Regions from separate parts of the Microcystis aeruginosa FD4 genome, predicted to be linked through region 3. Evidence: predicted binding sites of a transcription regulator. Region 3 holds the regulator's gene; each other region holds the start of a gene.
The links. Region 3 encodes NtcA, which controls nitrogen genes in cyanobacteria. Its sites were predicted from a motif close to TTTGTANCNNNNGNTACAAA; they were not measured.

Region 1 (2,205 bases), 2.1 Mb from region 3:
CGCCAATATTTAGGTGTAATTGCTTTTGGGCGCTCCCACTATTGACGGCAATTTCTAACCCCCCGTGACTACCGATAAAAGCGACTATTTCCCCCGAAGGAACATCACTATAGGTGTTTTTTGCGGGGATAATTTTTGGCCCCAACTGCACTGACCAATTTTTTCCCTCTAGGAGATAATCGGGAATATTGCTGATTAAATTGCCAAAAATGTCAATATATTGAATTTGACCCCTGATTTTATCTTCCTCGATCTGCGGAACAGCGATCGCTAATTGTTGCAAGCTATCGGGATCAATAATCTCACCTAACATTTCTAGGGGTACTCCCCGGGACAAATAAGCGGCCACAGCAGCAAAAATATCACGACCGTGAAAAGTAGTGCTAGGGTTAGGGGTGCGCCAATAGGAAGAATTATTGAGATTAACGGCAGATATAGCGGGAGATTGACTTAAAATGCCACTAAATAAACCATTATCTGGCCCGACTAAATAACCACCGGCAAAACGAATCCCTACCCCACGTCTTTTGCTTCCTACCCCTGGATCTATAACTGCCAGATGAATAGTGCCTTGGGGAAAATATTGATAGGCATTCAGGAGGATAAAACGACCAGCGTAAAGGTCTTGGGGCGAAATTTGATGATTCAGATCGATCGTGCGAGCATGGGGGGCAATTCCCGCGATTACTCCCTTGATCATGCCCACATAACCGTCCCGTAGTCCAAAATCGCTAGTAAGGGTTATTATTGCCTGTTCCGTCATCGACTTGTCACTATGGTTGCCAACAGCTTTAATAAATCTTAACGCTAAATTCAGTAGCTAAAGATACAGTTTACCAAGGAGAATGTTATGATTTAGATATAAGGTAAGTTAAGTCGCTCAAAAGTCTGTCCATCATGAACAAAAATCGTCAGCAAGTCCTAACACAAGCCGCCGTCGCTCATAGGGAAACACTCCGCAGAAATTTACAACACCGACTGGAAGTAGCTAGAGCGCAGGGAAATGAAGCTTTAGTGCGTCAATTAGAAGCAGAGGCGGCCTATTTGCACCTTCGTTAGATTTAATCGGTGTTTAGTCATAGTCTAGTTGTCGGTTTCTAGTGATCGGTATGCCGATCACTTTTTTTTGGGCGAATTTTTTTTTAATTGCTGATATCTCCACTGGCAATCCCTAAAATAGAAAGAACAGCAGTGTAGAGATCAAATAATTATGGCTTTTTTTCGGCAATATATCGCCCCGCTCCTGACTATCTTCGTGTTTTTAGTTGCTCTGGTTGCCACCGGCATCCGGATTTTTTTACCGGCAGATTTAGCGGCACCCGCTCCGATTGAGCCATCCCTAGGCATGATTTTCTCTTATCCTTGGCATGGTTAACCTTCCCGAAGATTATCAGCTGCGACTGGGAAAAATGGGCGATCGCTATCTACTCATTAATTTTCTCACCCGCACCTATGAAGAATTTTTTCCCGAACAAAAAAACCTCTCCCATCTAGCTGATACAGTCAGACAGTTTTTTTGCCTCGATACTCCCCTGTGGATCGTCGAAGCACAACAAACGGCGATCGCTTGTCTCTGGATGGGGAGTGCCGTCGATCAGGTGACAGGCGATCGCTATGGTCATATTTTCCTAATTTACGTCGCTCCCCAGCATCGTCGCCAAGGTATCGCCAGCGCACTAATCGATCGAGCTAAGGATTGGGCAAAAAGTCGCGGACAAACCCGCATCGGTTTACAAGTCTTCATCAATAACGACAATGCTCTCAATCTCTACCAAAATCTCGGCTTTCAAACTCGCTCTTTGCTGATGTGGAAAAATATTTAGAAACTGTCAGGAGATAGGGTGATAGGGTTTTGGGGTGATAGGGTTTTGGGGTGATAGGGTTTTGGGGTGATAGGGATTTAGGGGTTTAGGGAAATTTCATCCAAATGCTCCACTTCCCCCCGCAACGCGCACGAAGTGGTCCCCCCACTTCCCCACTTCCCCACTTCCCCACTTCCCCACACCCCACACCCCACACCCCACACCCCACACCCCACACCCCACACCCCACACCCCACACCCAGGAAAAACTTTTTGCCGCAAACCCTCATTATTCTCGAGCGAGCGACAAAGGTTAAAATTTAGGAAACACTGGAATAGACTAGCAGTCAACGTGGGTAAAAACACCCTATTTTATTAACCTACACTAATCGCGCTTTAGGAG
Region 2 (2,205 bases), 100 kb from region 3:
GTTACCTTCTTCGGCTAAAAGTCTTTTGAGCAGAAGTTTACCAAAGGTTTTTAAAGCGGTGAGGGGATTGCGGATTTGATGGAGAAAGGTATCGAGGCGCTGACTTTGCCATTGTCGATAATAACGTTCTTCCCCCAATTGGCGATCAAGTACACAGGCTAAAGCGAGGGTTTGGGTGATTTTTTCCATCTGGGTTAATTCCCAGCTTTGCCAAGGTCGTTTTTCTCTGGTTGTCACCAATAATCCGATCATGCCCTCTTCATACATTAAGGGTAAAAACAAGCGATGACTGCTGACGCTCTCCTGATTACCCCAGAGGTGGGACAAATCTTCTAACTTAACCGCAGTTAACAAGTCTGCCGCCGGTTGCCCCGGTTGTAAGGAAAGCCGCTTTTTTTGGGGAGAAGGGGGATTAAAAGGCGGATAAACAACGACTGGGATTAAATTACTCGATAAAGGTTCGGTTAAATAAACCGCACTTCTGTCAGCTTCCATTTGCTCCCGCAAAAGTTCCATCTGCACTTGACAAAGGGCAATAAAATCATCACTAAGGGGCGTCCGGGAGGGGGAGGAGAAGAGCATACCAAGAAAGTAAAAAGTAAAAAATTAGAAAACCCAGATACAGCTAGGGTTGCGAGTTTTGTTTCCCAGTGTACATAGGAGAGAATGACCATCCTCTTGGGTCGAGGGCAGCCAGCAAAAAGCAATTAGGACAAGGGTTTGGTCACTATTTTAGGGGTGGATCACGGTATATATTAAAAAAAGTTTAAGAATAATAAGTTTTGTATCGGTATTTGGGGGTGTGTTTTTGTCAGAAAAACTTAAACATAGTCTCAGTCTAGCTTCTAGTCAAACTTGTCTGTAATTGGGTTTGTGAGAGACACTTGATTTCTTGGTCTAGAAGGGATATAATCACTACGGCTTTTGTAACTATCATTACAACGATTAGCCAAAACAGGAGGTAATTGGGTTGGCCAGAAAACGGAAACGTAAAAGTCGCCGTCGTCAAGAAGGACGTAAGATACTTGAACTTGTACCCCAGTATAGTATTGAAAGTGGCGAGGATAAACCCGTAACTGCGGCGCGTAAGTATATTCAAGCTATAGGCATTAGCCCACCAGCTTTATTGATTGTCAAGCGTAACGAGCATACAACTGATCGCTATTTCTGGGCTGAAAAAGGACTGTTTGGAGCGCAATATGTGGAGGAAAACCACTTCCTTTTCCCCAGTTTGCGCGACCTGCAGCCCCAACCCGTCAAAGCACCAGTAGCAGTTGCTAAGTAACCGAAAGGACTATTAATCATATCATGGAAAGTGAACTCGTTTGCGAAAAAGTAAACGAGTTTTTTTTGTCTGAGATCTGGGAATCAGCCATCAGCTTTTCGCTGATGGCTGAAGATAAGAAATCTGAGGCTGAAAAGCAGCCGAGTTTTAGGCGACATTACCTGCTGTGGCCGTAATAATTTGACGCACTTGAGCATCGGTCAGATTAGGATTGGCATTCAACATTAAGGCCACCACTCCGGCCACATGAGGTGCTGCCATGGAGGTTCCACTCAAGAAACCATAGCCACCATTAGGGAGAGTAGAATACACTTGTACACCAGGGGCGGTGACATACCGCATCGAAGAATTGGAACCAGCACGATTGGAGAAGGAAGCCATCTGGTTAGAACTATTAACAGCACCGACGGCAAGACCCCAAGAGGTGGCATTGACAGCGGGATAACCGGGTTGAGCTGCCCCCCCATTACCGGCGGCCATAACCACGATAACACTGCGACTGCTGGCATACTGGAGGGCTGCTTGAACCTCACTGTTAGTGCTACCACCTCCCAAACTCATATTAATCACATCAGCACCGTTATCTACCGCATAGCGAATGCCTTGGGCAACGCCACTATAGCTGCCACTACCAGAATCGCTCAAAACTTTCACCGGCATAATTCTGGCATTGTAGGCCACACCAGTGGCCCCGAAACCATTATTACCAGCAGCAATGGTTCCCGCCACATGGCTACCATGGCCGTTAACATCTAAAGTGTTATTATTGCCATTGGCAAAGTTCCAGCCATAAACGTCATCAACGTAACCGTTGCCATCGTTATCAAGACCATCATTGGCAATTTCGCCCGCATTCGTCCAAATATTGGCCGCTAAGTCGGCATGATTGCGGTCAACTCCTGTATCTAGTACAGCAACGA
Region 3 (2,205 bases):
GGTTTCTAAATCTTTTAATTTTCCCTCGCGCTGTTCCAAAGCCAAATTTTTATCCACAATCGATCGATCGAGTTCTCCAATACGTTGATCCCGGCGATCAATTTCTAGCTGTAGGGTTTTTTGTTGAGTTTCCAACTGTTGAAGTCGCGCTTGTCTGGTTGTTAATAACTTTTGTTGATTAGCTAACTCTTTATCTCTAGCTTGAACGGTGGTTTGTAGTTGATTTATCTGACTAGAAAGAATTGATTTTTGTTGGGACAATTGATCCCGTTGACCAGTTAACTGTGCCTTTTGATTAGTTAAAATAACTCGTTCATTATTTAAATTAGCCACTTCCTTCCGAAACTTTTCCAACTGTCCCGAAACTAATCGCAAACGTTGACGAGAAGCTTGATAATTTTTGTTAAGAACCTCTAGACGTTTCTGCACGGCTATCTGTTCACTTTTAGCCGTTTTTAAAGCCTTTTCCACCTGATTTTTTTGTTCGGTGGTTTTTCTTACCTGACTTTCCAAATCCTTAATAGCGGCACGACGTTCATTTAAAAGGCGATCCAGTTCAAAAACCCCTTGACGCAGGGATTTACTAGAAGCAAACAAGACAATTAAAGTCGAGCCAGCGATCAAAATTCCCGTTACAATCGTCATTAAAGTTGCGGTTTGTTTCGGACGCAGATTAAATAAACGCATCCTTTTCTTACCGATACGGCTACCTATGCGATCGCCAACCGCCGCTATCAGACCACCTAAAACCACGATGGCCAAAACTAAAATATAAGCGCTAGTCATCCAGAATTTAGGTAAATTGTTGACTGAGAGCGACGGGATTATGGACGGTAATTTTCTTCTTGTAAATTGAGACCATTTCCTGATCCCGCAGCTCTCCCAATAAACGGGTGACAGTGACGCGAGTAGAACCGATCGCTTCGGCGATCGCTTGGTGAGACAATTTTAGATCCACCCGGATGCCATCGGTGGTGGGAACCCCAAAATCACGACAGAGAATTAATAAAAAACTGACCAAACGTGAACCCATATCCCGGTGAGCTAAGGTTTCGATCATCATTTCCGTTTGCAGAATCCGCGAGGACAACCCCTGCAACATCAACATTGATAAATCGGGATTATTGCGGAGGGATCTTTCTACCTGCTCGATCGGGGCCGAGAGTAATTCTACCGGAGTAAAAGCCACGGCATGATAAAAACGATCCGATCGCTGACCAGTCAGTAAGGATAGCACACCAAAGACGCTATTTTCCCGCAGTAGAGCCACGGTAATTTCTTCTCCCGCTTCATAGACTCGCGACAACTTAACGGCTCCTTTCAGCAAAAAATAGACTCTTTCAGCGGGATCTCCGGGGAAAAAGATAGTTTTGCCACGCTCGAACAACTCCACCACCGGGGGGAAATTGCCGCTGCCGATTCGACGGAACACATCTGCTAGGGGTTTATCTTGTATTAATGATAAGTCCATCTCACATCCAAAAAAGGGGAAAATTGTTTTTATTATGCAACGAGTGTCACCTCTATTAAACATAACCGCTGCCTAAACTGGGAAAAGTTTTGGGCGCTTTTTGCCAGACAATGGGGAAGGGGTGATCATTGCTGCCCCCTTATCTGTATCCCTATTATACCGAATCTCGCTGGGGTCGGCTATTGGGGAGATTTTTGTAAGAGAAACGAGAACTATGTTAGATTTAACGGGAAAAAACGCCCTAGTGACAGGAATTGCCAATAATCGCTCGATCGCTTGGGGAATTGCCCAACAACTCCATCAAGCTGGTGCAAATATCGGTGTCACCTATCTCCCCGACGAAAAAGGCCGCTTTGAGAAAAAGGTGCGAGAATTGGCCGATGAACTTAATCCCGCTTTTTATCTCCCCTGCGATGTCCAAAATGACCAACAGGTAGAAGATACTTTCGCTACAGTGGCGGAAAAATGGGGCAAACTGGATATTTTGATTCACTGTCTCGCTTTTGCCGATAAAGAGGGTTTAACGGGGGATTTTACCGCTATCCCCCGGGAAGCTTTCACTAAATCCCTAGATATTAGCACTTTTTCCCTAACCCGTCTAGCGCGATCGGCTAAACCCTTGATGACGGAAGGGGGAAGTATTATTACTCTTACCTATCTCGGTGGTGTCAAGGTAATTCCTAACTATAATTTAATGGGGGTGGCAAAAGCTGGTTTAGAAATGAGTGTTCGCT
Region 4 (2,205 bases), 2.7 Mb from region 3:
GTTAATCCTCTCCGTCCCACAGGTCAAGTTATCGGGGTTTATGACCGGCAATTTCTCATCCCCATGGCCACAGCTTTAGCAGAAATGGGAACCCCAAAGGCAATTATTGTTCACGGCCGGGAAAAACTCGACGAGGTGGGGTTAGGAGATCTGACCGATATGGCTTTATTAAATAATGGCGAGGTGATTTCTGGGGCGATCGACCCCTTGTCAATTTCTATCCCCAGAGCCAGTTTAAATGCCCTTAAAGGCGGGGAAGTGCCAGAAAATGCCGAAATCCTCAAAAATGTCCTGCAAGGGGGGGGAACGCCCGCTCAACGGGATGCTGTGGCGATTAATGCCGCTCTTGCCCTACAGGTGGCAGAAAAGGTCACTTTTGGCGATCATGCTGCTGGTTTCGCCCTCGCACGCGAGATTTTAGCCAGTGGGTTAGCTTGGCAAAAATTAGAGGAGTTGGTTAAGTTCCTCGCTTAGGACAATTCACAGGAGACAGGAGACTCCGAGACAGGAGACAGGAGATTATTTTTATTTATTCCCCCATCTCCCCACACCCCACACCCCACACCCCACACCCCACACCCCACACCCCACTTCCCCACTTCCCCACTTCCCCACACCCCACACCCCACACCCCACTTCCCCACTTCCCCACTTCCCCACACCCCACACCCCACACCCCACACCCCACACCCCACAGCCCACCTTAATGCACTTACTGCATGATATAAATCCCTAAACACGATGGTTAACGGATTTCTGTTACAAGCAATACAAAATTATCCAAGTTAAAAAGAATTAAATAACAAATAGAGACTAGGTAAATTACTAAATTTTTGCTAATGACGACGGTATTTTAAAGAATACTTATTGTTAAATTCCGATTTCTTCATTTCTAACCCGCACCAACTAGAACAATTGCACCCACAAACCAGAAGGAGATAGATTCGTGGTACAAGCACCTGAAAAAGATGGAACAACTCTCAATAAATTCGAGAAATTTAAAGCCGAAAAAGACGGATTAGCCATTAAAGATGAACTGGATCATTTTGCCCAAATTGGTTGGGAAGCGATGGATAAAACCGATTTAGAACATCGCTTAAAATGGGTGGGGGTTTTTTATCGTCCCGTCACCCCGGGCAAATTCATGATGCGTTTGCGGGTTCCTAACGGCATTATTAGCAGTGAGCAAATGCGCGTTTTAGGGGAAATCGTGCAGCGTTACGGCGATGATGGCAATGCCGATATTACTACTCGTCAAAACTTACAATTACGCGGTATTCGTATCGAAGATATTCCTGATATTTTCCAACGACTAAAATCCGTGGGTATGACTTCGGTACAATCGGGCATGGATAATGTCAGAAATATTACCGGTTCACCCATGGCAGGACTAGACGGGGATGAATTAATTGACACCAGGGAATTAGTCCAAAAAGTCCAAGATATGATTACCAACTGCGGTCAAGGTAATTATCAATTTACTAATCTGCCCCGCAAATTTAATATTGCCATCGAGGGGGGACGAGATAACTCCGTTCATGCGGAAATTAACGATATTGCCTTTGTTCCTGCCTATAAAGAGGGAGAATTAGGTTTTAATGTAGTGGTAGGTGGCTTTTTCTCGGCTAAACGCTGTGAAGCGGCAATTCCTATGAATGTTTGGGTGAGACCGAATCAGGAAGTGGTGGATTTATGCCGAGGAATTTTGGAAGTTTACCGCGACAACGGATTGCGCTCCAACCGTCAAAAATCCCGTTTAATGTGGTTAATTGATGAGTGGGGAATTGAGGAATTCCGCACGCGGGTGGCTAATCACTTAGGTTATCCTTTGGCAACGGCAGCCGAAAAAGACGCTATTGACTGGGAAAAACGAGATCATTTAGGAGTTTTTCCCCAAAAACAAGAGGGATTGAGCTATATCGGTCTTTGTGTTCCCGTTGGTCGTCTATTTGCCGATGATATGTTCGATTTGGCCCGGATTGCCGAAGTGTATGGCAGCGGAGAATTGCGTTTAACCGTGGAACAAAACGTGATTATTCCCAATATAGCGGCTGAAAATATTGCGACTCTTTTAACCGAGCCTTTACTGGCTAAGTTTACCCCCAATCCCACTCCTTTACAACGAGCGCTCGTTTCCTGTACGGGGGCGCAATTCTGCAATTTTGCCCTGATTGAAACCAAAAATAAGGCTGTGGACTTGATTAG

Region 1: the regulator NtcA is predicted to act here: its motif matches at 814-833, upstream of pirA (arginine synthesis PII-interacting regulator PirA).
Region 2: the regulator NtcA is predicted to act here: its motif matches at 924-943, upstream of GQR42_RS17040 (DUF3155 domain-containing protein).
Region 4: the regulator NtcA is predicted to act here: its motif matches at 756-775, upstream of GQR42_RS04020 (ferredoxin--nitrite reductase).

Annotation. Positions count from the first base shown of each region.
Region 1 covers NZ_CP046973.1:151,938-154,142, reverse strand. Annotated here, with positions in the region: gene GQR42_RS00745 (SAM hydrolase/SAM-dependent halogenase family protein) at 1-763, opposite strand, end outside; gene pirA (arginine synthesis PII-interacting regulator PirA) at 898-1,059, shown strand; gene GQR42_RS27310 (hypothetical protein) at 1,211-1,375, shown strand; gene GQR42_RS00740 (GNAT family N-acetyltransferase) at 1,368-1,823, shown strand; gene GQR42_RS28150 (hypothetical protein) at 1,920-2,084, opposite strand.
Region 2 covers NZ_CP046973.1:3,397,322-3,399,526, forward strand. Annotated here, with positions in the region: gene GQR42_RS17035 (GAF domain-containing sensor histidine kinase) at 1-582, opposite strand, end outside; gene GQR42_RS17040 (DUF3155 domain-containing protein) at 971-1,285, shown strand; gene GQR42_RS17045 (S8 family serine peptidase) at 1,433-2,205, opposite strand, start outside.
Region 3 covers NZ_CP046973.1:3,501,415-3,503,619, forward strand. Annotated here, with positions in the region: gene GQR42_RS17525 (DUF3084 domain-containing protein) at 1-786, opposite strand, end outside; gene ntcA (global nitrogen regulator NtcA) at 794-1,471, opposite strand; gene fabI (enoyl-ACP reductase FabI) at 1,686-2,205, shown strand, end outside.
Region 4 covers NZ_CP046973.1:777,191-779,395, reverse strand. Annotated here, with positions in the region: partial or broken gene trpD (anthranilate phosphoribosyltransferase) at 1-474, shown strand, start outside; gene GQR42_RS04025 (hypothetical protein) at 471-740, opposite strand; gene GQR42_RS04020 (ferredoxin--nitrite reductase) at 947-2,205, shown strand, end outside.